Regions from separate parts of the Streptomyces sp. NPDC104367 genome, predicted to be linked through region 1. Evidence: riboswitches for the same ligand, from Rfam matches in the RefSeq annotation. Region 1 holds a riboswitch; each other region holds the start of a gene.
The links. A riboswitch is a leader RNA that binds a small molecule or an ion and turns the genes downstream of it on or off. The one in region 1 is predicted to bind cyclic di-AMP.
Positions count from the first base shown of each region.

Region 2: another riboswitch for cyclic di-AMP. It lies ahead of ACZ619_RS29765 (M23 family metallopeptidase); the one in region 1 lies ahead of ACZ619_RS01500 (M23 family metallopeptidase).
Region 3: another riboswitch for cyclic di-AMP. It lies ahead of ACZ619_RS16660 (M23 family metallopeptidase); the one in region 1 lies ahead of ACZ619_RS01500 (M23 family metallopeptidase).
Region 4: another riboswitch for cyclic di-AMP. It lies ahead of ACZ619_RS33600 (C40 family peptidase); the one in region 1 lies ahead of ACZ619_RS01500 (M23 family metallopeptidase).

Region 1 covers NZ_JBVJND010000001.1:327,342-334,336, forward strand. Annotated here, with positions in the region: gene ACZ619_RS01470 (MFS transporter) at 1-212, opposite strand, end outside; gene ACZ619_RS01475 (helix-turn-helix domain-containing protein) at 209-838, opposite strand; gene ACZ619_RS01480 (GNAT family N-acetyltransferase) at 837-1,361, shown strand; gene ACZ619_RS01485 (TetR/AcrR family transcriptional regulator) at 1,404-2,006, shown strand; gene ACZ619_RS01490 (SGNH/GDSL hydrolase family protein) at 2,054-2,839, opposite strand; gene ACZ619_RS01495 (DUF6250 domain-containing protein) at 2,985-3,701, opposite strand; gene ACZ619_RS01500 (M23 family metallopeptidase) at 3,901-4,827, opposite strand; cyclic di-AMP (ydaO/yuaA leader) riboswitch at 4,832-4,991, opposite strand; gene ACZ619_RS01505 (alpha-galactosidase) at 5,297-6,995, opposite strand, start outside.
Region 2 covers NZ_JBVJND010000022.1:135,499-142,493, reverse strand. Annotated here, with positions in the region: gene ACZ619_RS29780 (bifunctional acetate--CoA ligase family protein/GNAT family N-acetyltransferase) at 1-2,146, opposite strand, end outside; gene ACZ619_RS29775 (HPr family phosphocarrier protein) at 2,324-2,605, shown strand; gene ACZ619_RS29770 (GntR family transcriptional regulator) at 2,860-3,555, opposite strand; gene ACZ619_RS29765 (M23 family metallopeptidase) at 3,743-4,498, opposite strand; cyclic di-AMP (ydaO/yuaA leader) riboswitch at 4,511-4,673, opposite strand; gene ACZ619_RS29760 (M16 family metallopeptidase) at 4,876-6,264, opposite strand; gene ACZ619_RS29755 (M16 family metallopeptidase) at 6,261-6,995, opposite strand, start outside.
Region 3 covers NZ_JBVJND010000009.1:302,711-309,705, forward strand. Annotated here, with positions in the region: gene ACZ619_RS16645 (dihydrofolate reductase family protein) at 1-475, shown strand, start outside; tRNA gene ACZ619_RS16650 (tRNA-Met) at 733-806, shown strand; gene ACZ619_RS16655 (PP2C family protein-serine/threonine phosphatase) at 1,000-2,097, shown strand; cyclic di-AMP (ydaO/yuaA leader) riboswitch at 2,343-2,500, shown strand; gene ACZ619_RS16660 (M23 family metallopeptidase) at 2,510-3,541, shown strand; gene ACZ619_RS16665 (aldo/keto reductase) at 3,820-4,782, shown strand; gene ACZ619_RS16670 (PrsW family intramembrane metalloprotease) at 4,810-6,129, opposite strand; gene trmB (tRNA (guanosine(46)-N7)-methyltransferase TrmB) at 6,140-6,995, opposite strand, start outside.
Region 4 covers NZ_JBVJND010000028.1:74,758-81,752, forward strand. Annotated here, with positions in the region: gene ACZ619_RS33595 (tellurite resistance/C4-dicarboxylate transporter family protein) at 1-514, opposite strand, end outside; gene ACZ619_RS33600 (C40 family peptidase) at 975-2,111, opposite strand; cyclic di-AMP (ydaO/yuaA leader) riboswitch at 2,120-2,291, opposite strand; gene pcrA (DNA helicase PcrA) at 2,615-5,101, shown strand; gene ACZ619_RS33610 (M23 family metallopeptidase) at 5,166-6,728, opposite strand.

The DNA of each region.
Region 1 (6,995 bases):
GCGATGTGGTCGGCGAGCGGGAGCAGCAGCGCGAAGCCGGTCGTGCAGCCGGCGAGCGCCGCGGTCGGCACCAGGCCGATCAGCGAGAGCGGGACGTCCAGGTCGGCGGCGACCGCGGTGAGCGCGGGCTGCACGGCGTAGTTGTTCGCGATCGCCGTACCGGCGATCAGGGCCAGCAGGAACGTGCCGCCTCGGGACAGCGGCCGGCTCACGGCCGTATGTCGCGGGTGAGGACGACGGCGTAACGGCACTCGGAATCGCCCGCGTTGACGAAGACGCGCTCGGCGGGCGCGCCGAGTTCGATGGTGTCGCCGGCGTCGAGTTCGTGGACGGTGTCGCCGTCGTGGAAGGTCAGCCGGCCGTCGAGGACCCAGACGATCTGGCGTACGAAGGCGAAGGCGGCGGCCGGATACGGCACCCGGGCGCCGGCCGGCAGCCGGATCTCGGCGATCTCCGCCGGGAAGCGCGGGCCGGTGATCTGGCGGCGCCGGTAGCCGGTGCCGGGGTCGCGCCACTCGGCCGCGTCGGCGGCGCGCCGCACCCCCGGGGCGGCGGCCGGGTCGGGGGCGCCGGCCGGGTCCGCCGGGTCCTCGGGGGCGCCCTCCGCCAGGGCGAGCAGGGAGGCGACGCTCAGCTGGAAGGCGGCGGACAGCTTGCCGAGGACGACGGCGGTGGGGCTGCTCTCGCCGCGCTCGATCCGGCTGATCATCGCCGGGGAGACACCGGAGGCGTCCGCGAGCTGCGCCAGGGTCCAGCGGCGGCACTCGCGTTCGACACGGACACGGGCGGCGATCCGCCGCACCAGCGGGTCCGCCGGTGGTTCTACTATGTTGGACATGAATCCAATATACGAGAGACGCGTGGTGGCCGTGCGCCCGGCCCGGCCCGGCGACGGGGAGGCGGTCCGCGCGATCCGCAACCACGCGATCGAGCACTCGACGGCCCTGTGGACCGAGACCCCGCAGTCCCCCGCCGAGGGGGCGGCCTGGTTCGCCGCGCACCTAGCGCGCGGCTCGGCGCTCGTGGCCGAACTGGCCGACGCGCCGGGCGAGGTGGCCGGGTTCGCCGCCTGGGGGCCCTGGCGCGAGCTGGACGGCTACCGGCACACGGTGGAGAACTCGGTCTACGTACGCGAGGACAGGCAGGGGCTCGGCATCGGCTCCGCGCTGCTGGGCGCCCTCGTGACCGCGGCGCGCGAGGCCGGCCACCATGTGATGATCGCCGGCATCGAGTCCGGGAACGCCTCGTCGATCCGGCTGCACGAGCGGTTCGGCTTCGAGCACGCCGGCACGGTCCGGGAGGTGGGCATCAAGTTCGGGCGCTGGCTTGATCTGACGATCATGCGGCTGCCGCTGGCCTGAGACGCCGGCGCGGGTGCTCTGGCGACCGATTAGGGTGACCGCGTGGCGAGAGTGCGGTTGAGCGTGGCCGAGCGGCGGGAGGAACTGCTGCGGGCCGCCATCGAACAGATCGAGGCGCGGGGCGTGGCGGCGGTGCGGATCGCCGACGTGGCCTCGGCCCTCGGGGTGAGCAACGCACTGGTGCTGTACCACTTCTCGACGAAGGAGAAGCTGGTCTCCGCCGCCTTCGCGTATGCCGCCGAGGACGACCTGGCGCATCTGCGCAAGCTGCTGGGCCGCCGGACGACCGCGTTGCGCAGGCTGCGGGCGGCGGTGCGCTGGTACGCGCCGACCGGGCAGGCCAAGGGCTGGCGCCTGTGGATCGAGGGCTGGGCGGTGTCGCTGCGCGAACCCGCGCTGCGGGACGTCACCAGGGAGCTGGACCAGCAGTGGAAGGCGGCGCTCGCCGAGGTCGTCGCCGAAGGGGTGGCGGCGGGCGAGTTCCGGTGCCCCGACCCGGCGGCCGCGGCCCTGCGGCTGACCGCCCTGCTGGACGGGCTGGCCGTCCAGCTCACCTCGTACCCGGGGTCCGTGGCGCGCTCGCGGGCGCAGGAGTGGGTCGACGAGGCGCTGGCCCGCGAACTGGGCCTGCCCGAGGAGCGTTGAGGGGCGGCCCGCGGTGAGGCCACCCCTCGCACCGTGCCCCGCGCGCCTCAGGCCACGGAGGCGATCCGCATCTTGATGTCGTCCGGGGAGAGCGCCCCCTTGGCCGTCACATGGTCGCCGGACGACTCGCCGCGCAGCCGCCGGCCGATCCACGGGACCAGGTACTCGCGGGCCCAGTGCACGTCGTCGCGGCGGACCTCCAGGGTGCCGCGCGGCGGCAGCGGCGGCCAGGGCTGGTCCGGGTCGGCCGGTACGTCGACGCCGAGCACCTGACCGGCGCGCAGCGCCACGCGCGTGTGCCCCTCGGGGGACAGGTGCAGCCGGTCGCCGTCCCAGGCCCGCCGGTCCTGCACCGTCTTCAGCGACCACAGGTCCAGGACCGGGCAGTCGTACCGGTCGGCGATGGCCCGCACATGTCCGTTGTACGTGGCGATCTTGCCGCGCAGATGCTTGAGGACGGGCACGCCCCGGGTGTCGAAGCCGGTGGTCACCATCACCGTGCCGACGGCCTCGGTGAGTCGGGCGACGGTCCGCTCGAACCGCTCGGCCACCTCGTCGGGGTCGGTGCCGGGCCGGATGATGTCGTTGCCGCCCGCGCAGAAGGAGATCAGGTCCGGGGCGAGCGCCAGGGCCTGGGGCACCTGGTCCGCCACGACCTGGTCGAGCAGCTTCCCGCGCACGGCGAGGTTGGTGTAGTCGAAGTCGCCCTCGGGCCGTCGGTCCGACAGCAGTACCGCGAACCGGTCGGCCCAGCCGACGAAGGCCCCGTCCGGGCCGGGGTCGCCGACGCCCTCGGTGAAGCTGTCCCCCACCGCCACGTACGACCCGATCACTGATGCATTGTCACTCTTCGAATCGTCTGCCACATCGGAACATGATTCACCTTCGACTGTGACCTACGCGACCGTAATAAGGGGTTGACGAACGGTGAGATAAGACACTTCTAAATACTTTGCCAAGCTTGGAATAAGGGTCTGATCAGGGGCGTTGAAGGGGCAATCCCCAGACCCGGAAGTCGCTGATCCGGAAGTGGCTCCAGGTGGTGCGGAACGCGAAGTGCCCACCCGTGTAAGGCTCCGGGTCGGTGTAGTCGAACACCAGCCGGCCGTTGTTCCACCAGCGGACCACCGGGCCGTCGGAGACGATCCGGACCCGGTTGGGTTCGTTCGCGACGAGCAGGGGCTCGGTGTAGTCGTAGATCAGCGGCCGCACGCCGGGTTCGCCGACGTAGCGGCGCAGCCGGGTGGTGGTGTTGTAGTTGGCGCCGTAGCCGGCGTAGTACGTGGTGAGGTAGTCGTAGTCGGCGAGCGCGCCGCTGCGCGGGGTGGCGAACAGGTCGTTGGGGGAGCGGACGTCGGTGGCGTTCCAGAAGTTGTTGAGGTCCGAGACGCGGTCGTAGGCGCCGCCCGCCGACACCGGGGTCGCGGTGTACTCCAGGACGTACGGCCCTTCGAGGCGGCGCCGGAACCAGACGGTCGCGCCGGCGGGCACGTCGACCTCCAGGACTCCGCGGGACGCGGTGACCGTGCCGCCCCGCTCCAGTTCCACGAACCACTGGCCGAGGCCGTGGCGGAAGTCGTCCCGGGCGATCGGGCGGCGGTGCCGGGGGGCGGCGCTCGCGGCCGCGGCGGGGGCCAGGGCCGCGAGGGCGGCTCCGGCGGCCAGGGCTCCGAGGGCACGGCGGGTGGTCGTCATGGGGCGGGTTCCTCCGGTACGGCGGGGCGTGAGAAAGCGCTTGCGCCTGACGGGGATCACTGTGCCGCCGCACCGGCCCGGCTGTCGATGCCCCGGGGGTGCCCGCCACAGGAAAGCAACACGCCGAAGGCCGGACCCGGGGATCGGGGGTCCGGCCTTCGCGTGTGTGCCCGGCCAGGGGGCCGGGGAGCTCCTCGGGTCAGCCGACGGCGAGGCCCTTCGAGCGGAGGTAGGCGACCGGGTCCACGTCCGAGCCGTAGTCGGGGGTGGTCCGGATCTCGAAGTGGAGGTGCGGGCCGGTCACGTTGCCGGTGGCGCCGGAGAGGCCGACCCGCTGTCCCGCCGTCACGGTCTGGCCGGCCGAGACGGAGAGGGCGGAGAGGTGGCCGTACTGGGCGTAGTGGCCGTCCGCGAGCCGGATGACGACCTGGTTGCCGTAGGCGCCGCCCCAGCCGGCCGTGACGACCGTGCCGGAGCCGACGGCCTTGACCGGGGTGCCGGTCGGGACGACGAAGTCGACGCCGGTGTGGTAGCCGCTGGACCACATGCCGCCGGACACGTGGTAGCCGGTGCCGACGGTGGCGCCGCCGACCGGGAGGGTGAAGCCGGAGGCGGTCGCCGCCGAAGCGGCCGGGGAGGAGGCGGTGTTCGAGGAGGACGCGGCGCCGGAGTCCGCGGCGCCGCTCGACTCCTCGGTGGCGTTCGACTTCGCGGCGTCCGGGGCCGTGGTGGCGCGGCCGCCGAGCGAGAGCTTGAGGCCGGGGTGGATCAGCGAGGGGTTGTCGCCGACGGCCTGCCGGTTGTCGGCGTAGATCCGCTGCCAGCCGCCGCGCACGTCGTGGTCGCGGGCGATCTTCGACAGGTAGTCGCCGGGCACCACGGTGTACGTGCGGTGCACGGAGCCCGCGGCGGCGGACCCCTCGGCGGCCGCCTGGGTCACGGCCGTCGTCCCGGCGGTCGCGAGCGCTCGCGCCGCCGTTCCGGAGACGGACTGCGAAGTGGCCGCGTGGGCGCCGGTGGCCCCCATGAGCGGCAGGGCCAGCGCGGCACCACCGGTTCCGGCGACGGCCATCGAGCGGGTGAGACGCTGGGACTTGGGGCGGCGGTGCTTACCCTTCGCGGGCATGACGCATTCCTCTCCGGCGCCTGCGAGGTGAGCTGTCGGGTTCGGGCTGGAGCTGCCCGGCCACGCGCGAGGCATGGCTGCACCCCTGGCCGTCCCGGGAACCGGAACAGGCGGTCGTACCTGGTGGGTCCCCCGCTCCTGCCGGGCACGGGTGAGTGTGTGGGGACTCCGGACGGCGGCAGGATTCGGCGTTCCGTCCGGATGCGTGGCGAACGTAAGCGAGCGGGACGCGCCCGGACAAGCGGCCGCTTCCCTGCGTCCGGGTTTCGCTTGATCCGTTACCGGAATTCCCGGTCACCCTCCGTGAATTCGATCGACGCCGGCCTTTCAATCCCCCTGAAAAGCATCCGAATTACGTGAGCGTGACGCGCGACGGACGGTCACGAATATGACGCTCCTCACGCACGTCACGCCACGTCCCCCTATTCCAGAGCGAGTTGTAACCAAGCAGCCAATTCGGGCAGAAGGTTCAGATGCGGCACAGTCGGAGAACCGTCGCATCCAGGTCGCCATGCAGTCCGGTGCGCAGTCCGTGGTGCAACAGAACCGCCCCTCGGTGCACTTCGCCCGTTTCGCGGCATTCGTACGACGCCGCCGGGTCGAGCCCCCGCAGCCGCAGCGCCGGGGCCGGCTCGCCGTAGCTCTGCGCCTGGAGCCAGGCGAGGACGACGCTCTCGTCGCCGAGTGTGTACTGCACCGCGCTGAGCCCACCGGTCGGCGGCCGCAGCCGGTACTGGTCGCCGCGCTGCACCAGCGGCCGGATCTCCTTGTAGAGCTCCACCCAGCGGCCGGCCTCGGCGAGCTCCTCCTCGGTCCACCGCGAGAGGTCGCCGCCGACGCCGAGCGCCCCGGCCATGGAGCTGACGAAACGGAAACGCAGGCTGCTGACCCGGCCGTTGAGCTGGTGGTTCGGGCTGTCGGTGACCCAGGCGGACATCACCCGGGCGGGGTGGATCTGGCTGAAGCCGTGCTGGATGGCGAGCCGGTCCAGCGGGTCGGTGTTGTCGGAGGTCCACACCTCGTCGGTGCGGCTCATGATCCCGAGGTCGATACGGCCGCCGCCGCCCGAACAGGACTCGACGGCCACGCCCGGGTGGGCCGCGCGGAGCCGGTCGAGCAGGGCGTACAGCCCGCGGACGTGGTCGACCCACAGGCGCTGCGGGTAGGGCTCGCCGGGCCAGCCCGCGTCGGTGAAGCAGCGGTTGAAGTCCCACTTGAGGTAGTCGATCGGGGCGCCGGACAGGAGGCCGTCGAGCTGCTCCCAGAGGTACTCCCGGACGTCCTCGCGGGCGAGGTTGAGGACGAGCTGGTTGCGCAGCTCCGTCCGCCTGCGGCCCTGCTGGTACTGGACCCAGTCGGGGTGCGCGCGGTACAGCTCGCTGTCCGGGTTGACCATCTCCGGCTCGACCCAGACGCCGAACCGCATGCCGAGGTCGTGCACATGGTCGGCGAGGGGCTTGAGGCCGTTCGGGAAGCGGTCGGGGTTGGGGGTCCAGTCTCCGAGGCCCGCGCGGTCGCTGGTGCGGGCGCCGAACCAGCCGTCGTCGACCACGAACAGCTCGACGCCGATGGCGGCGGCCCGCCGGGCGAGAACGCTCTGCTGCTCCTCGGAGATGTCGAAGGTGGTGGCCTCCCAGGAGTTGAACAGCACCGGCCGGTCCCGGTCGGCGTCCGGGACGACGTACGCGCGCTGGTAGGCGTGCCAGGTGCGGCTGGCGCCGCCGAAGCCGCCGTCGCTCCACAACCCGGCGAAGACCGGGCTGGTGTACGACTCGCCCTCGGCCAGCGTCAGCAGGCCGGAGTCGTCGTAGCCGGCGCCGCCGGTTATCTGCACGCGCGCGTCCGGGAGTTGGGCGACGGCGATGCGCCAGGAGCCGGACCAGCCGAGGGCGCAGCCCCAGACCTCGCCGCGCTCCTCGGTGGCGTCGGTGTCGAGGGCGACCCAGGGCAGGTGCTGGTGGCCGGTGTGGCCGCGGCGGCTGCCGATGACCTTCTCGCCGTAGGTGAGCGGGGCGCTGGTGAGCCGGGACTCGGCGGCCCAGCGGCCGTGCAGCTGGGACAGCCGCCAGCCCTCGCGGTCGGGCAGCGTCCAGGCGGCCGGGTCGGCGCGCAGCAGTTCCACGGGCGCGTGCCCCTGGTTGCCGACGGTCACCCAGCGCTCGACGACG
Region 2 (6,995 bases), on a different contig from region 1:
TCCCGGGCTCGGCCGCCTCCCGCCGCCACTGCCCGTACCTCACCGCCTCGGCGAGGGCGCGGACGGCGCGCTCGGCGGCGGGGTAGGCGGGGATGAGGCGGGAGCAGGGGTGGACAGGGGAGGGCTTCGCGGTTCCGGTGCCGGCGGCGGGCGGTGCCTGGGCGGGTCCCGCCGCCGGGGCGGGGCGAGGGGGGTCACCCCGTTCGGGCGAGGCGGGGAGCGGGGGGAGCTGGGCGCCGCCTCCGGTGGCGGGTGCCGTCGCGCCCGCCTGCGGTGCGGTACGGCCCGCGGCAGACAGCGCCTCCGCGAGCCCGCCGAGCTCCACGTGCACCACGAGGACCGGCTTGCCCGGGACCCGCTCCGCGGCCGACCGCAGCGCCTCCGCCAGTTCCGCGTCCCCGACCGGGCCCTCCCCGATCGCCGGTATGGCCGTCACGATCACCGCGTCGCAGGAGTCGTCCGCGAGCGCGGCGGCCAGCGCGCCGTGGAACTCCTGCGCGGTCGCCCCCGTCGTCAGGTCCAGCGGCGGCGCGGGCCGCAGCCCCTCGGCCAGGCACCGGTCGTACGTCAGCAGCCCCAGCGACTCCGAGTTGCCGAGGATCGTCACGCGCGGCCCGGCCGGCAGCGGCTGGCGCGCGAGCAGCAGCCCCGCGTCGACCAGCTCGGTGATGGTGTCGACGCGGATCACCCCGGCCTGCCGCAGCAGCGCGGACACCGTGGCGTGCGGCAGCCGCGTCGCCCGTACCGCGTGCCCCTGCGGCGCGGACCCGGCGCCCTGCACGACGACCAGGGGCTTGGCCGCCGCCGTCCGCCGCGCGAGGCGCGTGAACTTGCGCGGGTTGCCGATGGACTCCAGGTACATGAGGACGACGTCGGTCTCGGGGTCGTCGTACCAGTACTGGAGGACGTCGTTGCCGGAGACGTCCGCGCGGTTGCCCGACGAGACGAACGTGGACACGCCCGTGGTCCCGGTGACGCCGCCGCCCCGCCGGTGCAGCCGGGACAGCAGGGCGATCCCGATGGCGCCGGACTGGGCGAACAGGCCGATGCGGCCGGGGCGCGGCATCTCGGGCGCGAGGGAGGCGTTCAGCCGGACGTCGGCGGCGGTGTTGATGACGCCGAAGGCGTTGGGGCCGATGATCCGCATGCCGTACGTGCGCGCGTGCCGGACCAGTTCGCGCTGGCGCTCGCGGCCGTCCGGGCCGCTCTCGGCGTATCCGGCGGACAGGACGACGAGCCCCTGGACGCCGTGCTCGCCGCAGTCCGTGACGACGGAGGGGACGTGCTCGGCGGGGACGGCGACCACGGCGAGGTCGACCGGTCCGTCGATGTCCCGCACGGAGCGGTGCGCGGGCACCCCGTCGACCTCCTTGAGGTCCTGCGGGAAGGCCCGGTTCACGGCGTGCAGGCGGCCGGTGAAGCCGGCGTCCCGGAGGTTGCCGAGGACGCTGCGGCCGACGCCGCCGGGCGCGCGGCCGACGCCAACCACCGCGACCGCGCCGGGGGCGAGCAGCCGTCGTACCGAGCGGGCCTCCGCGCGCTGTTCGCGGGCGCGCTGGACCGCGAGGGAGCGGTCGGTGGGCTCCAGGTCGAACTCCAGCCGGACCACGCCGTCCTCGAAGCTGCGCTGCTGGGTGTAGCCGGCGTCCGTGAACACCTTGATCATCTTGGAGTTGGCGGGCAGCACCTCGGCGGCGAACCGGCGGATGCCGCGCTCGCGCGCGACGGCGGCGATGTGCTCCAGGAGAGCGGAGGCGACACCGCGGCCCTGGTGGGCGTCCTGGACGAGGAAGGCGACCTCGGCCTCGTCGGCGGGGGCCGACGCGGGCATGCCGTCGGCGCCAATGCGGTCATAGCGTACGGTGGCGATGAACTCGCCGCCGATGGTGGCCGCGAGTCCCACCCTGTCCACAAAGTCGTGGTGCGTGAAGCGGTGGACGTCCTTGGCGGAGAGCCTGGGGTAGGGCGCGAAGAAGCGGTAGTACTTCGACTCGTCCGAGACCTGCTCGTAGAAGCTGACCAGGCGGTCGGCGTCATCGACGGTGATGGGCCGGACGCGCGCGGTGCCACCGTCGCGCAGTACCACGTCCGCCTCCCAGTGGGCGGGGTACTCGTGCCGGTCCTGCCGGTCCGCCGGGGTCTGCATGGGCCCCAGAGTACGGCTCGCGTCCGACAACGGCGCGAGGCAGTCTGTGGAGGACGGAAGTCGGGCCGAGGCCGCGGTCCGACGACACACCCGGAGGGCATCCGTGTCCGCTCCGGGGATGCTTCACGTTATGGGAAACTGGTCTAGACAACCCTGAAAACCGAAGGGCAGCATCACATGGCTGAGCGCCGCGTCAACGTCGGCTGGGCCGAGGGCCTCCACGCCCGCCCCGCTTCCATCTTCGTCCGAGCCGCCACGGCCGCAGGCGTCCCGGTGACGATCGCCAAGGCCGGGGGCAACCCTGTCAACGCGGCCTCCATGCTGGCTGTCCTGGGCCTGGGCGCCCAGGGCGGCGAGGAGATCGTCCTCGCCTCCGACGCCGAGGGCTCCGACGCCGCCCTCGACCGCCTGGCCAAGCTGGTCGCCGAGGGTCTCGAGGAGCTCCCCGAGACCGTCTGAGCGACACAGCGCCGCCCGCACGTCAGGGCCGAGGCCGCGCCGCACCCGAACGGGGCGGCGCGGCCTCGCCGTTTTCCGCCCCGGAAATTTGCCCCGCCTCGGCTCCGGCGTGCGCGGCGAGGCGTTCCGCACGCCCCGCACCATTTGCACCAGGCACACCAATAGCGCGCCACCGGAAATTCCCGGCGCGCGCGAATAAGGGCAGCGGAAATACGGCTCCGCTGAATAACATCTCTTTGTATACGGCGCTCGTGTTAATGCCGCAGGCCCGACATGTTTACGGGAGGTTGCGAAGTCCTCACACCGTTCGCCCGGTCGGCCCCGCCCGAGAACCGCAGCCGGTGGGCGGCCGTCACGCGCTCGGTGTGCAGCGCGGTGATCGCCCGTGCGCGCTCGCCGTCGCCGCGCGCCACCGCGTCCACGATGGCGCCGTGCTCGGCCCAGGACTCCACGGGGTTGGCGGGCGCGTCGGCCGCGTACATCCAGGCGATCTTGTGCCGCAGCTGGGTGAGGGTCGAGGTCAGGGCGTGGCTGCCGGAGGCCTGGGCGAGCGTCTCGTGGAACCAGCCGCCCAGCGAGCGCAGATCCTCGCTGTTGCCCCTGCGGGACCGCTCCTGGCCCAGCCTGACCAGCCCGCGCAGCACCTTGAGGTGGGCCTCGGTGCGCCGCTGGGCGGCCCGTGCGGCGCCCAGCGGCTCCAGGAGCATCCGCATCTCCAGCAGGTCGGCCGCCTCCTGCTCGGTCGGCTCGGCGACGCACGCGCCCGCGTGCCGGCGCGTCACCACGAAGCCCTCGGCCTCCAGGGTGCGCAGGGCCTCGCGGACGGGGACGCGCGAGACGCCGTAGCGGCGGGCCAGCAGTTCCTCGGTGAGCCGGCCGCCTCGCTCGTAGACACCCGCGACGATGTCGTCCCGGATCGCCGTGCATACCGAGTGCGCCGGAATACGCATGACCGACCTCCGCCTTAATCCCCGAGAAAAGCCGCCGAGTGGCGTCCGTTCCGTGACTCTATTGCAATGAGCCGGAATTTCCGACGGGGGGCCGGAATCCAGGGATATATTTTGGACAGCGGGGGCACGAAAACGGCGAAAGCCCCGGCTCGGGAGCCGGGGCTTGTGAAGATCTGGCCGTATGTCGTCAGACGTTCACACCGTGCTTGCGGAGGTAGGCGACCGGGTCGACGTCGGAGCCGTACTCCGCGGTCGTACGGGCCTCGAAGTGGAGGTGTGGGCCCGTCACGTTGCCGGTGGCGCCGGAGAGGCCGATCTGCTGGCCCGGGGTGACCTGCTGGCCCACCGAGACGCCGATGGACGACAGGTGGCCGTACTGGGTGTACATGCCGTCGGCCATCTTGATGACGATCTGGTTGCCGTACGCCCCGCCCCAGCCGGTGGAGACGACCGTGCCGGTGCCGACGGCGTGCACGGCCGTGCCGGTGGCGGCGTGGAAGTCGATGCCGGTGTGGGTGCCGGAGGACCACAGGGAGCCGCCGGTCTTGTAGCCGGTGGAGACGTAGGAGCCCGAGATCGGTGCGACGAAGGCGTTGAGGCGCTCGCGCTCGGCCGCCCGGGCGGCGCGCGCCTTGGCCTCGTGCGCCTCCTTCGCCCTGGCCGCGGCCTCCTTGCGGGCGGCCTCCAGGGCCGCCTCGCGCTCGGCCTCGGCCTTCTGCGTGACGGCCTGGGCGTCGATCTGCTCGACCACCGAGTCGCTGACCGTGATGACCGGGGTGAGGCCGGTCTGCTCGACGGAGTTCTCGGCGGCGAGGGCCGGGGCCGCGGAGACGGTGCCGATGACACCGGTGGTGGTGAGGGCCGCGATGCCGGCGGCCTGCGCGCCGGTGCGCTTCACCCGGCCGGGACGACGGTGCTTCCCGGAGGCGCACATGAACGCCATGTAGAGGCTGGTCCTTTCCTTCCCTCTCGCCTACCGGGTTAGCTGACGGGTTCGGAGCAGGAAGGTCTCCTACGGACCCCCTCGCGGCTCGCGCGGGCGCCCGATTCACCCCAGGGACGTGTGGGTCCCCGGCTCCCCTGGCTCGCGCCGTACGGGGACTCGGCGATGACTGTCCGGTGCCGCGGTTGCGGCGCACTGCATGACGGACAGCCCGGAAGAACCTACGAGGGCGCGCTTTCCATACCCAAACGGATCCGGGTTTTTGTAGCGCATCCCACAGGGCAGACAGGCAACCTCCGCCCCAATTCGGACATTCGGCGGCCCTGGTGACATCCCGGTCACCAGGGCCGCTCCACGCGCGTGTGCCGCCCGCCCGGTTACTCGGCGGCGACGACCGTGACTTCGCCGATCCCGAGCGCCTCGACGGGCTCCTTGATCTGCGCCGCGTCCCCGACGAGGACGGTCACCAGCCGGTCCACCGAGAAGGCGTTGACCACGGCCGCGGTGGCCTCCACGGTGCCGGTGGCGGCGAGCTGCCGGTAGAGGGTCGCCTGGAAGTCGTCGGGCAGGTGCTGCTCGACCTGGTCGGCCAGGGTGCCCGCGACGGCGGCCGCCGTCTCGTACTTGAGCGGCGCCACACCGACCAGGTTCTGCACGGCGATGTCGCGCTCGGCGTCGGTGAGGCCCTCGGCGGCGAGGGTGCGCAGCACCGTCCACAGGTCCTGGAGCGCGGGACCGGTGTTCGGGGTGTCCACGGAGCCGCTGATGGCCAGCAGGGAGGCGCCGCTGCCGTCGGGGGCGGAGCGCAGCACCTGCCCGAAGGAGCGGACGCCGTAGGTGTAGCCCTTCTCCTCGCGCAGGACGCGGTCCAGGCGGGAGGTGAGGGTGCCGCCCAGGCAGTAGGTGCCGAGCACCTGGGCGGGCCAGACGCGGTCGTGCCGGTCGGGGCCGACGCGGCCGATGAGCAGCTGCGTCTGGACGGCTCCGGGACGGTCCACGACGACGACCCGGCCGGTGTCGTCGGCGGTGACCGGCGGGACCGGCCGGGGCTCGGCGGTGGTGCCGCGCCAGGCGCCCAGGGTCTCGCCGAGCAGTTCGTCGAGGTCGATGCCGGTGAGGTCGCCGACGACGACCGCGGTGGCGGTCGCGGGGCGGACGTGCCGGTCGTAGAACGCGCGGACGGCGGCCGCGTCGATCTTCTCGACCGTCTCCTCGGTGCCCTGGCGGGGGCGGGACATCCGCGCGGTGGCCGGGAACAGCTCCTTGTAGAGCTGCTTGGCGGCCCGGCGGCTGGGGTTGGCCTGCTCGTGCGGGATCTCGTCGAGGCGGTTGCGGACCAGCCGCTCGACCTCGCTGTCGGCGAACGCGGGCGCCCGCAGCGCGTCGGAGAGCAGTCCGAGGCCCTTGGCCAGACGGGAGGCCGGGACCTCCAGGCTGACGCGGACGCAGGGGTGGTCGGCGTGGGCGTCGAGGGTGGCGCCGGCGCGCTCCAGTTCGGCGGCGAACTCCTCGGCGGAGTGCTTGTCGGTGCCCTCCGAGAACGCGCGCGCCATGATGGTGGCGACGCCGTCCAGGCCGGCCGGTTCGGCGTCCAGGGGCGCGTCCACCAGCACCTCGACGGCGACGACCTGCTGGCCGGGGCGGTGGCAGCGGAGCACGGTCAGGCCGTTGTCCAGGGTGCCGCGCTCGGGCGCGGGGAAGGCCCAGGGCCTGGCGTCGCCCGGCTGGGGCTGCGGGTGGAAGTCCATGCTGGCGAGCTCGGTCACTTGGCCGTCTCCTCGTCGTTGTCGCCGGCTTCGACCGTGGCCTCGGCCTCGGGGTCCTCGGGCACGTCGGCGTCCGGGGCCGTCTCCGGGGACTTGGGTTCGTAGACGAGCACCGCGCGGTTGTCGGGGCGCAGCCGCGCCTTGGCGATCTCCTGGACCTCCTCGGGGGTGACCGTCAGGACGCGCTGGACGGCGGTCAGGGCGAGCTGCGGGTCGCCGAACAGGACGGCGAAGCGGCACAGTTCGTCGGCGCGGCCCGCGACGGTGCCGAGCCGGTCCAGCCACTCGCGCTCCAACTGGGCCTGGGCGCGCTCCATCTCCTCGGGCGTGGGGCCCTCCTCGGCGAACCGGGCGAGCTCCTCGTCGATGGCGGTCTCGATGACCGGCACCTCGACATCACCGGAGGTCTTCACGTCCAGCCAGCCCAGGGAGGGCGCGCCGGCCAGGCGCAGCAGGCCGAAGCCGGCCGCGACGGCCGTACGGTCGCGCCGCACCAGGCGGTTGTAGAGCCGGGAGGACTCGCCGCCGCCGAGGACGGTGAGGGCGAGGTCGGCCGCGTCGGACGCGCGCGTGCCGTCCTCCGGGAGCCGGTAGGCGGCCATCAGCGCCCGCGCGGGGACCTCCTCCACGACGACCTCGCGCAGCTGCCCTCCCATGGTCTCGGGCAGCGAGCCGTCGCGCGGGGCGGGCTTGCCGTCGTGCGCCGGGATGGAGCCGAAGTACTTCTCGAC
Region 3 (6,995 bases), on a different contig from region 1:
GGCCCCCGGCGAGGGCACGGTGCCGTCCGCCGCCGACCGCCACTGGCTGCGGCTCGCCTGCGAACTGGCGGCCGACTGCCCGCCCTCCCGGACCGCCTTCAGCGTCGGCGCGGTGGTGGTCGCGGCCGACGGCACGGAGCTGGCCCGCGGCCACTCCCGCGAGGCCGGCGACCCCGTGGCGCACGCCGAGGAGGCGGCCCTGGCCGAGATCCCCCCGGCCGACCCCCGCCTCGCCGACGCCACCGTCTACACCAGCCTCGAACCCTGCACCCACCGCGCCTCCCGCCCCCACCCCTGCGCCGAGCTGATCCTGCGGGCGGGCGTACGGCGCGTGGTCACGGCGTGGCGCGAGCCGGACACCTTCGTGGCGGCGGCCGACGGCACGGGCATGCTGCGCGAGCGGGGCGTACGGGTGCTGCTGCTGGAGGAGTACGAGGCCCTGGCGAAGACCCCGAACGCGCACCTCCTGGGCTGACCCGAGCGCGCACCTCCTGGGCTGACCCGAGCGCGCACCTCCTGGGCTGACCCGAGCGCGCACCTCCTGGGCTGACCCGAGCGCTCTGCCCCTGGGCCGCCCCGAACACCCACGGGGGCCGGTCCGGTCACCCACCGGAGCCGGGTCGGAACACCCGCTGAAGCCGGGGCGCGGGTCCACCGGAGCCGGGGCGCGGGTCCACCGGAGGCGACGCGTGTGACTCACCCTCTCCGGATGGCGTATGCTGGTTTCACCGACGCGGGGTGGAGCAGCTCGGTAGCTCGCTGGGCTCATAACCCAGAGGTCGCAGGTTCAAATCCTGTCCCCGCTACTGAAGACCAGGGCCGGAATCCGAAATCGAGGATTCCGGCCCTGAGTCGTATCCCGGGCGTCCCAGGTGTGTGCCTCCGCGCGGTCCCCTACGTGTCCCTCATCACACTCATCCGCCCGGCCCACACCGCTCGCCCCCATCCCCCCGCTCCGGCAACCCTGGACGGACACACATTCGGACAAACAGGAGTCGCATGGTGGGCGCTGGCAAGGCGCAGCAGGACAGCTCGACAGCAGCCCGTACGCTGGCCCGCCTCCTGCCCACCCTCCTCGTGGTCGCCGGCATCGGCTACGACATCGCCACCCCGAAGGTCTTCACCGCCGTTCCCTTCTTCACCGCCGCCCCGCTGATCGCCGCGCCCCTCTGCTCCCTGCGCACCACCGTCCTCACCGGCGGCGCCGCGCTGGCCGCCACCTACGCCGTGCACGCCCGCTCCGGCGTCCTGCCCGACGCCGACGGCGTCACGGAGATCCTCACCGTGGCCACCGTCTCCGTCCTCGCGGCCGGCATCAACCGGATCGTCCGCATCGGCGACCAGCGCCTCGCCTCCGCCCGCGAGGTCGCCGAGGCCGCCCAGCGGGCCGTGCTCCCGGAGCCGGCCGAGCGGATCGGCGGCTTCGAGATCGCCGCCCGCTACGAGGCGGCCCAGGAGGGCACCTTCATCGGCGGCGACCTGTACGCGGTCCAGGACACCCCCTACGGCGTACGGCTGGTCGTCGGCGACGTCCGCGGCAAGGGCATGGGCGCGGTCGCCGCCGTCGCCGTGGTCATCGGCGCGTTCCGGGAGGCCGCCGAGCAGGAGGCCACCCTGGAGGCGGTGGCGGGGCGCCTGGAGCGGGCGCTCGCCCGTGAGGGCGTCCGGCGCGGCGGAGTCGACGCCCACGAGGGGTTCACCACCGCCGTGCTCGCCGAACTCCCGCACGGCGACGGCACGCTCCGGGTCGTCAACCGCGGCCATCCCCCGCCCCTCCTGCTGGACGGCGACGGCCGGGTGCGCCCGGTGCGCGCCCTGGAGGCCGCGCTGCCGCTCGGGATGGGCGAACTCGGCGCCTGGCCGGACCGCGCGGCGGAGCACGCGTTCCCGAACGGGGCGACGCTGCTGCTGCACACCGACGGCCTCTCCGAGGCGCGGGACGCGCACGGCCGGTTCTACGACCCCGAACGGCGGCTGACGGGCCGTACCTTCGCCGCCCCCGGCGCCCTGGTGGCGCGGCTCGCCACGGAGGTGCGCCGGCACACCGGCGGCGGCATGGCGGACGACATGGCGCTGCTCGCCGTACGGCGACCCTGAGTGAGGTCACGCAGGGTGGCCGGGTGACCGCCCTGCGCATAACATCTGAGTCACCATCAAAACCCGTGAGACTCCTTATCCGAACAGAACCCCAGGTCAACTCGCCCGTTTTTCGCCCGTCGTGGCAGGTAAGTCCATGCTGTGGAACCTTAACGATCAAGGAGAACGGCTTGGAATCTGACAGCTGGGTCTATTAACGTTCGATAACGCAGCGCGGTCGTCCCAGCCGTCACTCGAGACGGCTCCGTGCGCACGCGCCGAATCCCGCAAGGGAACCGGGGAACCACCACCTTGGGGTGAATCACGCGGCTACCGCCGGTACGAAACCGTCGGTATACGCGCGTAGGAGACCTTCCCGCTCCGAACCCGTCAGCTAACCCGGTAGGCGTCGGAAGGAAAGGAGTGCGCCCGCGTGGCGTCCAACCGGCCTGCCCCGACAGCCCCGTTCGTGCCCAGTCAGCGGCAACCAGAGACCTTCGGCTACGGCGGCTACCGCACCGACGAGGGCCCCTGGGAGGAGTGGAACCCCACCGAGGACTCCCTCTCCCCGGCACGCGGCCGGCACCGGGTCGCCAAGCAGCGCGGCGGCGGCGGACTCGCCCGCAGTTCCACGGTTCTCGGCGTCGGCGTCATAGCCGCCGTCGGCGCGGGCGGCATGGCCAGCGCCAACACCGGCAAGCCCCCGGTCTCCATCTCCCTGCCCGACCTGTCCACGGTCAGCTCCCTGCTCGGCGAGGATGGCGGCGGCTCGTCCGTCCAGGCCTCGCTCAGCAGTGTCACCACGACCGCGACCGACGCGGACTCCTCCTCCGACGCCGGCGAGGCGCTGCGCAACCGGATCATCGCCCAGGCCGAGCAGCAGCAGAGCCAGCTCGACACCAGGGCCAGCGCCAAGGCCGTCGCCGCCGCCGACAAGGCGGTCTCCGCCGCGGAGGCCAAGGCGGTGAAGGCGGCCGCCGCCAAGGCCGAGACCGCCAAGGAGAAGGCCGAGGCCGCCGAGAAGCAGAAGGCCGAGCAGGCGCGGCTCGCCGCCCTGGCCAAGCAGTACACGCTGCCGGTCGTCTCGTACACGATCACCGGCACCTTCGGCCAGGCCGGTTCCATGTGGTCCTCCGGGTACCACACGGGCCTCGACTTCGCGGCCCCCACCGGCACCCTGATCAAGGCCGTCCACAGCGGCACGATCACCGAGGCGGGCTGGGCCGGCTCCTACGGCTACCGCACGATCCTGACCCTCGACGACGGCACCGAGCTGTGGTTCTGCCACCAGTCCTCGATCGGCGTGAAGGTCGGCCAGAAGGTCTCCACCGGCGATGTCATCGGGCGCGTCGGCGCCACCGGCAACGTCACCGGCCCGCACCTGCACCTGGAGGTCCACCCCGGCGGCCAGGCCACCGGCATCGACCCCATGACCTGGCTGCGCGGCAAGGGCCTCAACCCCTGACGGCCGGTCCCGGGCATCCCCGGCACCCGGCATCCCCCGCTGTCCCCGATACCTCGGACATCCCAGGTACCCCAGGTGCCTGACATCCCCTGAGCTCCGGCGGCCCTGACGGCATCCCCCCGACGTCGAGGTCGCCGGTCAGGTGCGTCCGCAGGCGGGCGGCAGCCGGACCGTCCGAGGCCTGCCGGACCGTCCGAGGCCTGCCCCGGTCCTCCGCTTTTACGAGAACTTCGTATTGCACGGGATGGGCTGCCTGGCGGGCGATGTTGAACTGAGGCATGACTGCTTCTTCCGCTTCCCCCGTCCTCCGTAAGCTCGGCTCCTCCGACCTGGAGGTCTTCCCGCTCGCCCTCGGCGGCAACGTCTTCGGCTGGACGGCCGACGAGGCCACCTCCTTCGCCGTCCTCGACGCCTACGCGGCCGCGGGCGGCAACTTCGTCGACACCGCCGACGCCTACACGGCCTGGATCGAGGGCAACAAGGGCGGCGAGTCCGAGACGATCATCGGCAGGTGGGTCAAGGCCCGCGGCAACCGCGACGACGTCGTCATCGCGACGAAGGTCAGCCAGCACCCGGAGTACCCGGGGCTGTCCGCCGAGAACATCAAGGCCGCCGCCGACGCGTCCCTGCGCCGCCTGGGCACCGACCACATCGACCTCTACTACACGCACTTCGACCAGCCCGAGGTCCCGGTCGAGGAGATCATCGGCGCGCTGGACGAGCTGGTGCGGGCGGGCAAGGTCCGGCACATCGCCGCGTCCAACATCAGCCCGGAGCGGCTCCAGGAGTCCCTGGACCTCTCCGACCGCGAGGGCCTCGCCCGCTACGTCGCCCTCCAGCCCCACTACAACCTGGTCTCCCGCGACACCTACGAGGGCCCGCTCCAGGACCTGGCCTCCCGCACCGGGCTCGCCGCCGTCCCCTACTTCTCCCTGGCGTCCGGCTTCCTCACCGGCAAGTACCGCCCCGGTACGACGGTCGACAGCGCCCGCGCGGGCCGCGCCGCCCAGTACCTGGAGTCCGACCGCGGCCAGAAGGTGCTCGCCGCCCTGGACGAGGTCGCCGAGGCCCACTCCGCCCCGGTCCCCACGGTCGCCCTGGCCTGGCTGGCGGCCCAGCCCACCATCACCGCCCCGATCGCCTCGGCCCGCACGGTGGAGCAGCTGCCGTCCCTGCTGGGGGTGGCGGACCTGGAGCTGACGGCCGAGGAACTGGCCAGGCTGACAAGGGCCTCGGCCTGACCCCGGCGGGGCGCCGCAGGCGCCGTCCTACGACCGGTAGGGGTTGTAGGACGGCGCCGGCACCGCCACCCCGTACCACGCCGGTGCCCCGTGGACCGGCGTGACGGGGTAGCCGTACCCCGTGCCCGTCGTCCGGGCCGCGTAGTCCAGTGCGGGGCGGACGGTCTCGCGCCGGGCCCACAGCTCGGTCAGGAGTTCCCGCTCGCGGACCACGAAGTCGGCGCCCGCCCGCCCCCGCTGCCCCCGGCGCCGCAGCAGCGCGAGCGCCGTCGCGTACCCCTCGTACTCCGCGACCGCCCTCCCGGCCGGTTTGCCGAAGTAGTAGGCGGCGTACTCCCGGGCGATCTGCCGGGCCCGCATCGACCCGAGCACGAACGGCTCGGCGGCCCCCAGCCAGCCCGCGTGGACGTACGCCGGCAGTTCCTCGCACACGGTCCGCAGCTCCCGCTGCCGCGTCCACACGGCCAGCCAGGTCAGCACCCCGAACACCGGCACCATGAACATGCCGTACACGGCGAAGAACCCCAGCTGCCCGAAGGCCGAGGACCCGTTCCAGAACGCGTGCATGCCCATCGCCAGCAGCAGCCCGGCCGGCGGCACCAGCACCCGCCGCGCCCGCTGCCGTTCCGTGGCCGCGGCGATCCCGAAGCCGATGCCGGTCAGGACGGTGAACAGGGGATGCGCGAACGGGGACATGATGATGCGCACGAAGAACGTGGCGGCGGTGACGGAGGCGATCCCGCTGTCGCCGGTCAGCTGGTCGGTCCCGAAGGCCGTACCCAGGTAGAGGATGTTCTCGGTGAACGCGAACCCGGTGGCGGTGACCCCGGCTATCACCACCCCGTCGACGATCCCGGTGAAGTCCCGTCTGCGGAAGAGGAAGACCAGCAGTACGGCGGCGGCCTTGGCGGACTCCTCGACGATCGGCGCTATCACGGTCGCCCCGAGGGTGTCCGCGCTGCTCGGGTCCGCGGTCGTGGTCGCTATCCAGCGCGTCGCGAAGCTGTTGGCGACGATCGCTATGAGCGCGGCCGCGCAGGCGCCCCAGGCGAAGGCGAACAGCAGGTTCCGCCAGGGGCCGGGCTGCACCCGGTCCAGCCAGCGGAACGCGGACACCAGCAGCGGCACGGGCAGCACCGCCAGCCCGAGCCCGACCAGGAAGCCCTCCGTGCCCGTCTGCTCGCGCACCAGCGCGAGGATGACCAGACCGGAGAGGGCCAGCAGGCTGCCCAGCGCCCCGTACCGCACCCAGCGCCGCTGCCACCAGCGGGGATGGCGCAGGCCGCCGTCGGCGGTGTCCGGGGGGCAGGAGGGATACGGCGGGTACGGCGGCGGATGGCTGGCCAAGGCATCGACCCTAACGAGGTGACTCCTGTCGGTCCTGCTCGCTCTGCTCCACCCGCTGCTGTACGCGACGGAAGAGCAGATCGTTCACCACATGTCCCTTGTCCAGTCCCTGCCCCTCGAAACGGGTCAGCGGCCGGTGCCCGGGACGTGGCGCGAAACCGCCGTCGGCCTGCGTGTTCTCGAACTCCGGGTGGGCGGTGAGCACGTCGAGCATCTGCTCGGCGTACGGCTCCCAGTCCGTCGCGCAGTGCACGGTGGCCCCCGGCTTCAGCCGGGTCGCGGCGAGGTCCAGGAACTCGGGCTGGATCAGCCGCCGCTTGTGGTGCCGCTTCTTGGGCCACGGGTCCGGGAAGTACACCCGCAGCCCGTCCAGCGAGTCGGGCGGCAGCATCTCGCGGAGCAGGATGATCGCGTCCCCGTTGCCGACCCGGACGTTGGACAGCCCCTGCTGGTCGGCGAGGTTGAGCAGATTGCCCTGCCCGGGCGTGTGCACGTCCACGGCGAGGATGTTGACGCCGGGGTCCCCGGCGGCCATCTGCGCGGTGGCCTCGCCCATCCCGAACCCGATCTCCAGGACGACCGGATTGCCGTTGCCGAACAGCTCACCGGGGTCGATCGTCCGCTGCCCGTCGATGTCCAGTCCCCACGTGGGCCACAGCCGCTGCAGCGCGTCCGCCTGCCCGGCGGTCACCCGGCTGCGGCGCGGCTGGAAGCTGCGGATCCGCCGCTCGAAGTGCGACCCGGCCGGATCGGCCCTCGGCCCGTCCGGGAACCGCGGCTCCCCCTTGGCCCGGGTGTGCCGGACGGACACCCCGGGGAGGTGGTCGTGGCCGGAGGGCTCGCCGGGGGCGTGCCCGGTGTGCTCG
Region 4 (6,995 bases), on a different contig from region 1:
TCGCCAGCCCCAGCCAGAACAGCACCAGCGCCAGGTGCGCGAGCCATGCCGTGGTGAGCGCCGCCGCCAGTACCGCGCCGAGCACGGTGAGCCCCTGTGTGGCCACACAGCCCAGGAACACGGCGCCGGGCATCCGCTCCTTCCAGTGCCGTACGACCATGACGAGCAGCGGTGGCCACAGCACCACCGACAGCGCGAGCAGGGCCTCGGCGAGGGGTTGCAGGCCGAGCAGCGAGAACCGCGTCCCCAGCACCGTCGTCGCGGCCACGGCGGTGAGCGCGCCCGGTGTCTTCGCCTCCGACACCCAGCGACCGCGGTCGAGCGTCAGCCGGGTGACGAAGTCGGCGGCCAGCCCCGCCCACGCCAGACAGGCCAGCACCAGCATGACCACGGACAAGGTCTCCGCCCCCGCCAGATGCAGCCCCACCGACATGATGCCGGTGGCCATCACAGCGGCCCCGGCCGCCGGCGGACGCTGCGCCCACCAGGCGCGACGGGCGGAAATACCAGACATACCGCCGATGCTAGGGAGCCCTGGCCCCCACACGAACAGGCCACGCGCGCGTGCCCCGGAAAACCGCGCGGGCGAGGGATGAGGAGGCGGGGCGCGAGCGGCGAAGGTGCGCGGGGCTCTTGTGGAGCGGGAGCGCGGGGGAGCGGAGGTGGGGCGTGTGCGAGGGCGGCGGGTGCGGGCGGGGCTCTTGGGGCGCGTGCGGGCCGGCGGGCGCGGGCGAGAGGTGGGGGCGGGCGCTGCGGTGGTGTGCCGCGAGGGTGCGCGCCGGGCGCGGAGCGGTCGCTGTGCGCCCTGTGCCCGTGTTCCGCGCTCCCGCGCTCGGCCCCGTGTCCGCGCGGGACGGTGGGCGCGGGGGCCGGAGGCGGGCGCCCGGCGTGTGCTGGAAGTGGGGCGCCGGGCGCGGAGTGGTCGCTGTGCGCTCCGCACCCGTGTTCCGCGCCCCCTCGGCCCCGCGCCTCCCTCAGGCCGGGCGGACCACGCTGTGGATGATTGATTCGCCGCCGTAGTAGATCGACTCCTCGCGGACATAGGCGCCGGGCTTCGGGGCGTGGATCATCATGCCGTTGCCGATGTAGATGCCGACGTGGCTGACGTCGTCGTAGAAGAAGACGAGGTCGCCGGGCTGGGCGTCGGCGAGGGAGACGGTGGTGCCGGCGTCGACCTGGAGGTAGGTGGTGCGCGGGAGGGTGACGCCCGCGGCCTTCCAGGCGGCCTGGGTGAGGCCGGAGCAGTCGTAGGAGCCGGGACCGGTGGCGCCCCAGACGTACGGCTTGCCGATCTGCGCGCGGGCGAAGGCGATCGCCTTGGCGGCCTTCGTGGCGTAGGAGGAACTGCTCGACGTCGAGGTCGAGGACGACGAGGACGACGAGGACGCCGTGTCCTTCTCGGCCGCAGCCTGCTCCTTGGCGAGCTCCGCCGCCTTGCGCGCCGCCTCCTCCTGCTGCTTCTTCTCGATCTCCGCGAGCCGCGCCTTCTCCTCGGCGTTCAGCTGCGACAGCAGCTTCCGCGCGGCGGCCAGCTTCGTCTGGACGGTGGTCTTGGCGGTCTTGAGGTCGTCCTGCGTCTCGGTGAGCGACTGGAGGCTCTCGGTGGCCTCCTGGCGCTTCTTCATGGTCGCGGTCTGCTGGGTGACGTAGTCGTCGACCGCGTCCTTCTGGCGCGAGGTCAGCCGGCTCATCAGCTGGGTCTGGTCGAAGTAGTCCTGCGGACTGTCCGCGAGCAGGAAGGTCGCGGTGTCGGGGGCGCTGGCCCCGGTGCGGTACTGGGCCGCGGCGAACGACCCCAGCTGCTCACGCGCCTTGTTCAGCCGGTCCGTGCGCTTGGCGACGTCGTCGAGGAGCCGGTCGACCTGCTTGCGCTGCTTGCCGGTCTTCTCCTTGGCGGCGTTGTAGTCCTCGGTTGCCGACTCGGCCTGCCGGTAGAGGGCGTTGACCTTCTTCTCCACCTCCTCCAGGCTCGGCTTGCCGTCCTCCGAGGGCGCGGCGTTGGCCGTCTGGGAGAGCAGGGCGACGGAGGTGAGGGCGGCGGTGGCCAGGGCGGGCGTGCGTATGCCTGCTACGCGCGTTCCCGAGGGGCGTGACTTGCGGTGCGACGCCAACGGAGGCGACTCCTTCCATGATCCGCCTACCGAGTTAGCTGTCGGGTTCGGGCGGGTGGTTCGGAAGGGTTGCCCTACGGTCTTCTCCCGGCCGGGAGTTGGGACCGATTCACCCCAAGGTCGGTGTGGGTCCCCGGCTCCGGATGCGCGGCGGCGCGCCGGACTCGGCGGAGGCCGTGCGGCCCGGCGACGTTCGCCGGTGGGTGTCGTACGGCCTGCCCGGCACGCTAGCCAACTCGCGTGGTCCGTGTGAAGGTTGATGTGCGATATGCCCGATACATTTTCGTGACCTTGGTGTTGCGGTTCCCGGTGATGGGTTGATCGGGGATGGTTTGGGGTCGATTGTCCGGAGGGGGTCGGTGGTCCGGGCGTCGAGGCGGGCGGCCCGCGGATGTGAAGGATGCCTGGTCGCCGACCGTGACGGGGTGATTCTGGCGGGTGACGGGGTGGAGTTTCCGGGGTGGGAGCCGGTTGTCAGTGGGGCGCCCTAGACTCGGAGAGCGATGAGCAGCCTCTTTGACGACAGCTTCCTGGCGAGCCTCCAGCCCCCGCGCGGCCACGAGGAGGAACCCCCGCCGCCGCCCGAGGACGAGCACGTACCGGAGCCGATTCCGGACGATCTGTTCGACGGGCAGTTCGACGCGCCCCCGGACCGGGACGCGTACTACCGCGACGGCGCCGCCCGCCCGGCGCTGGACCCGGCCGCGCTCCTGGAGGGGCTGAACGACAACCAGCGGGCGGCCGTCGTGCACGCCGGTTCCCCGCTGCTCATCGTGGCCGGCGCGGGCTCCGGCAAGACGCGCGTGCTCACCCACCGCATCGCCCACCTGCTCGGCGAGCGCCATGTGCACCCCGGCCAGATCCTCGCGATCACCTTCACCAACAAGGCCGCCGGTGAGATGAAGGAGCGCGTCGAGCACCTCGTCGGCCCGCGCGCCAACGCGATGTGGGTGATGACGTTCCACAGCGCGTGCGTGCGGATCCTGCGCAGGGAGAGCAAGAAGCTCGGCTTCACCTCCTCCTTCTCGATCTACGACGCGGCCGACTCCAAGCGGCTCATGGCCCTGGTCTGCCGCGACCTGGACCTCGACCCCAAGCGCTATCCGCCGAAGTCGTTCAGCGCCAAGATCAGCAACCTGAAGAACGAGCTGGTCGACGAGGAGGACTTCGCCGCCCAGGCGAGCGACGGCTTCGAGAAGACCCTCGCCCAGGCCTACGCCCTCTACCAGTCGCGGCTGCGCGAGGCGAACGCCCTCGACTTCGACGACCTGATCATGACGACGGTCAACCTGCTGCGCGCCTTCCCGGACGTCGCGGAGCACTACCGCCGCCGCTTCCGGCACGTCCTGGTCGACGAGTACCAGGACACCAACCACGCCCAGTACGCGCTCGTGCGCGAACTCGTCGGCACCTGCGGGCATCCCGCCGACGTACCGCCGGGCGAGGGCGACCTGCCCCCCGCCGAACTGTGTGTGGTGGGTGACGCCGACCAGTCGATCTACGCCTTCCGGGGCGCGACGATCCGCAACATCCTCCAGTTCGAGGAGGACTACCCGAACGCGACGACGATCCTGCTGGAGCAGAACTACCGCTCCACGCAGACGATCCTGTCCGCCGCCAACGCGGTCATCGAGCGCAACGAGTCCCGCCGCCCCAAGAACCTGTGGACCAACGCGGGCGCGGGCGCGCAGATCACCGGCTACGTCGCCGACACCGAGCACGACGAGGCGCAGTTCGTCGCCGACGAGATAGACCGTCTGACGGACGCGGGCGAGGCCAAGGCGGGCGATGTCGCCGTCTTCTACCGGACCAACGCGCAGTCCCGTGTCTTCGAGGAGATCTTCATCCGCGTCGGCCTGCCCTACAAGGTCGTCGGCGGCGTCCGCTTCTACGAGCGCAAGGAGGTCCGGGACGTCCTCGCCTACCTGAGGGTGCTGGCCAACCCGGAGGACTCGGTCCCGCTGCGCCGCATCCTCAACGTGCCCAAGCGCGGTATCGGCGACCGCGCGGAGGCGATGATCGACGCGCTCTCGCAGCGCGAGAAGATCAGCTTCCCGCAGGCGCTCAAGCGCGTGGACGAGGCCTACGGCATGGCCGCGCGGTCGACGAACGCGGTCAAGCGGTTCAACACGCTGATGGACGACCTGCGCACCATCGTCGAGTCCGGCGCGGGACCCGCGACCGTCCTCGAAGCCGTCCTCGAACGCACCGGCTACCTCGCCGAGCTCCAGGCCTCCACCGACCCGCAGGACGAGACCCGGATCGAGAACCTCCAGGAACTCGCCGCCGTCGCGCTGGAGTTCGAGCAGGAGACGGGTGAGGGCGAGCAGCCCGCCGGGCTCGCCGCCTTCCTGGAGCGGGTGGCCCTGGTCGCCGACTCCGACCAGATCCCCGACGACGACGAGAACGGCGACGGCGTCATCACCCTGATGACCCTGCACACCGCCAAGGGCCTCGAGTTCCCGGTGGTCTTCCTGACCGGCATGGAGGACGGCGTCTTCCCGCACATGCGCGCCCTCGGCCAGACCAAGGAGCTGGAGGAGGAGCGGCGTCTCGCGTACGTCGGCATCACGCGCGCGCGGGAGCGGCTGTACCTCACGCGCTCGACGATGCGCAGCGCCTGGGGCCAGCCGTCGTACAACCCGCCCTCGCGCTTCCTGGAGGAGATCCCGGGCACGTATCTGGAGTGGAAGCGGACCGGGGCGATGGCGCCGGTGTCCTCCGGGCCCGCGTCGGGCGTGGCGGCCTCGCTCTCCTCGGCCCGCTCGCGCTCCTCGGCGTCGGGCGCGTCCGGCTTCGCCACCCGGCGGACCGCGGAGAAGCCGGTGGTCTCGCTGGCCGTCGGCGACCGCGTCACCCACGACCAGTTCGGCCTGGGCACGGTCGTCGGGGTGAAGGGCACGGGCGCGAACGCGGAGGCGACGGTCGACTTCGGCGACACCAAGCCGAAGCGGCTGCTGCTGCGGTACGCGCCGGTCGAGAAGCTGTAGGGAGAGAGCCGAGGCACCGGGCCCCGCCGCGGCGGGGCCGCCGGTCACGGCCGGCCGGGTCGCGTCAGGTCGGGTCGAGTCCGTGGCTGCGCAGCCACGGCAGCGGGTCTATGGCGGAGCCGCCGGCCGGCCGTACCTCGAAGTGCAGGTGCGGTCCGGTGGAGTTGCCGGAGTTGCCCGAGTAGGCGATCGCGTCGCCGGCCTTCACGGTCGTACCGGCGGCGACGCGGTACGACGAGAGGTGGCAGTACCACGTCTCCGTGCCGTCCTTCGCCGTCACGATCATCATGTTGCCGTAGGCGCTGTTCCACTTGGTGGAGACGACGCCGTCGGTCGCGGCCATCACCGTCGTGCCGTACGAGACCGGGAAGTCGATGCCCGTGTGGACGGACATCCAGTTGACGCCGGCCTGGCCGAAGTAGGCGCTCAGCCCCTTCTGCGCGACCGGCAGGGCGTACTTGGGGCGCAGCCGCTCCTTGCGGGCCGCCTCCGCCGCCGCCTTCTTCTTCTCGGTCTCCTGCTGCGTCTTGAGGTCGATGCGTTCCTGGGTGCGGCTGGCCCGGTCGGCGAAGTCGTCGGCGCCCGCCGAGAGCGTCTTCAGCTGCGCGTCCAGCTTGCTGTTGGCGACGGACGGCTTCACCGACTGCGCGTCGGAGGCGGTGGCGGTGGTCTCCTTGCCGTCGTCGCCGAAGGTGCCGACGGAGGCGACCGCGATCCCGGCCACGCCCATCACGCACGCGGACGGCACGGCGATGGTCAGCAGCGCGGAGCGCTTGGGAGGCGTACGGCGCCGGGAACGAGCCGCCGCGCGGGAGCCGGAGCGGGTCGCCGGGGCCGGACCGGCCGGGGCTACCTCCTCCTGGTCGTCCAGCAGTGGCGTTACTGCGGGTAGCTCACCGGTGGCCGTCAACTCGCCGTCACCCGCGGAAGCCTCGTCGTACGGCGTCCCGTCGTAGGCCGCCTCGCCGTAGGTCCCGTCGTCGTAGGCCGCCTCGCCGTACGCCGTGTCCTCGTACGAGGCGCTCTCGTGCGTCGCGTCCCCGTACGACGTGTCCCCGTACGGCGTCTCCTCGTACGGCGTCTCCTCGTAGGCGGCCTGTTCGGGCTGCTCGGCCGGGGGCGTCGCCGGGGTGCCGTCGGAGTTCCACTGCGTGGCGTCGTACGCGCCGGTGTCGAAGGCCTGGGTGCCCCACTCCCACTGCTGGGTCGCGCCTGCCATGGCGGACTGGTCGGGCTGGAGCCAGGCGTTGGCGTCCCAGTGGCCGCTGGTGTCCGTGGTCGTCGCCTGCGGCGGGACCGTCCAGGAGGTGCTGTCGTAGGCACCGGAGTCGTAGGCGGCCTGAGCGGCGTGGGCGGCGTGCTGCTGGGCCGCGTACGGGTCGTAGTCCGGCGTCTGGCCGCCGGCGGTCTGCCACTGCGTGGTGTCGTACGCGCCGGTGGGCTGGGCCTCGCCCGGGAGGTTGCCGAAGAGCGGATCGCTGTGGAAGGCGGCGGCGGTGTGGTCGCCGTATGCGGTGAAGTCGCCGTACTGGGCTTCCTGTGTGCCGTACGGCGCGTAGTGCGCCTGGCCGGCGTCGGAAGCCGGAGCCGGGGTGGTCATGGTCCCCGACGGGTGACGGTCGTTCACCAACTTCTCTTTCGCCTCGACAACAGGGGCTGCCAGAGCAGTGCGGCGACTGTACCCGGCGGTATGAGGGCGCGACAATCTTCGGCAGGTTTCGCGGTTTCGGGAAACGGGCATTCGGCCGTGTTTCGGGGGACGACGGGCGCGGGTTTGGCCTTGTGTTCGATGAGTGTTCGAGATTGGACCGGGGCGGGCGCCCTCGATTCGGTTGCGCCGGACGGCCGTTGCCCGCCCGATCCGGCCCGAATGCCCCGGTCATCCGGTTCGTTC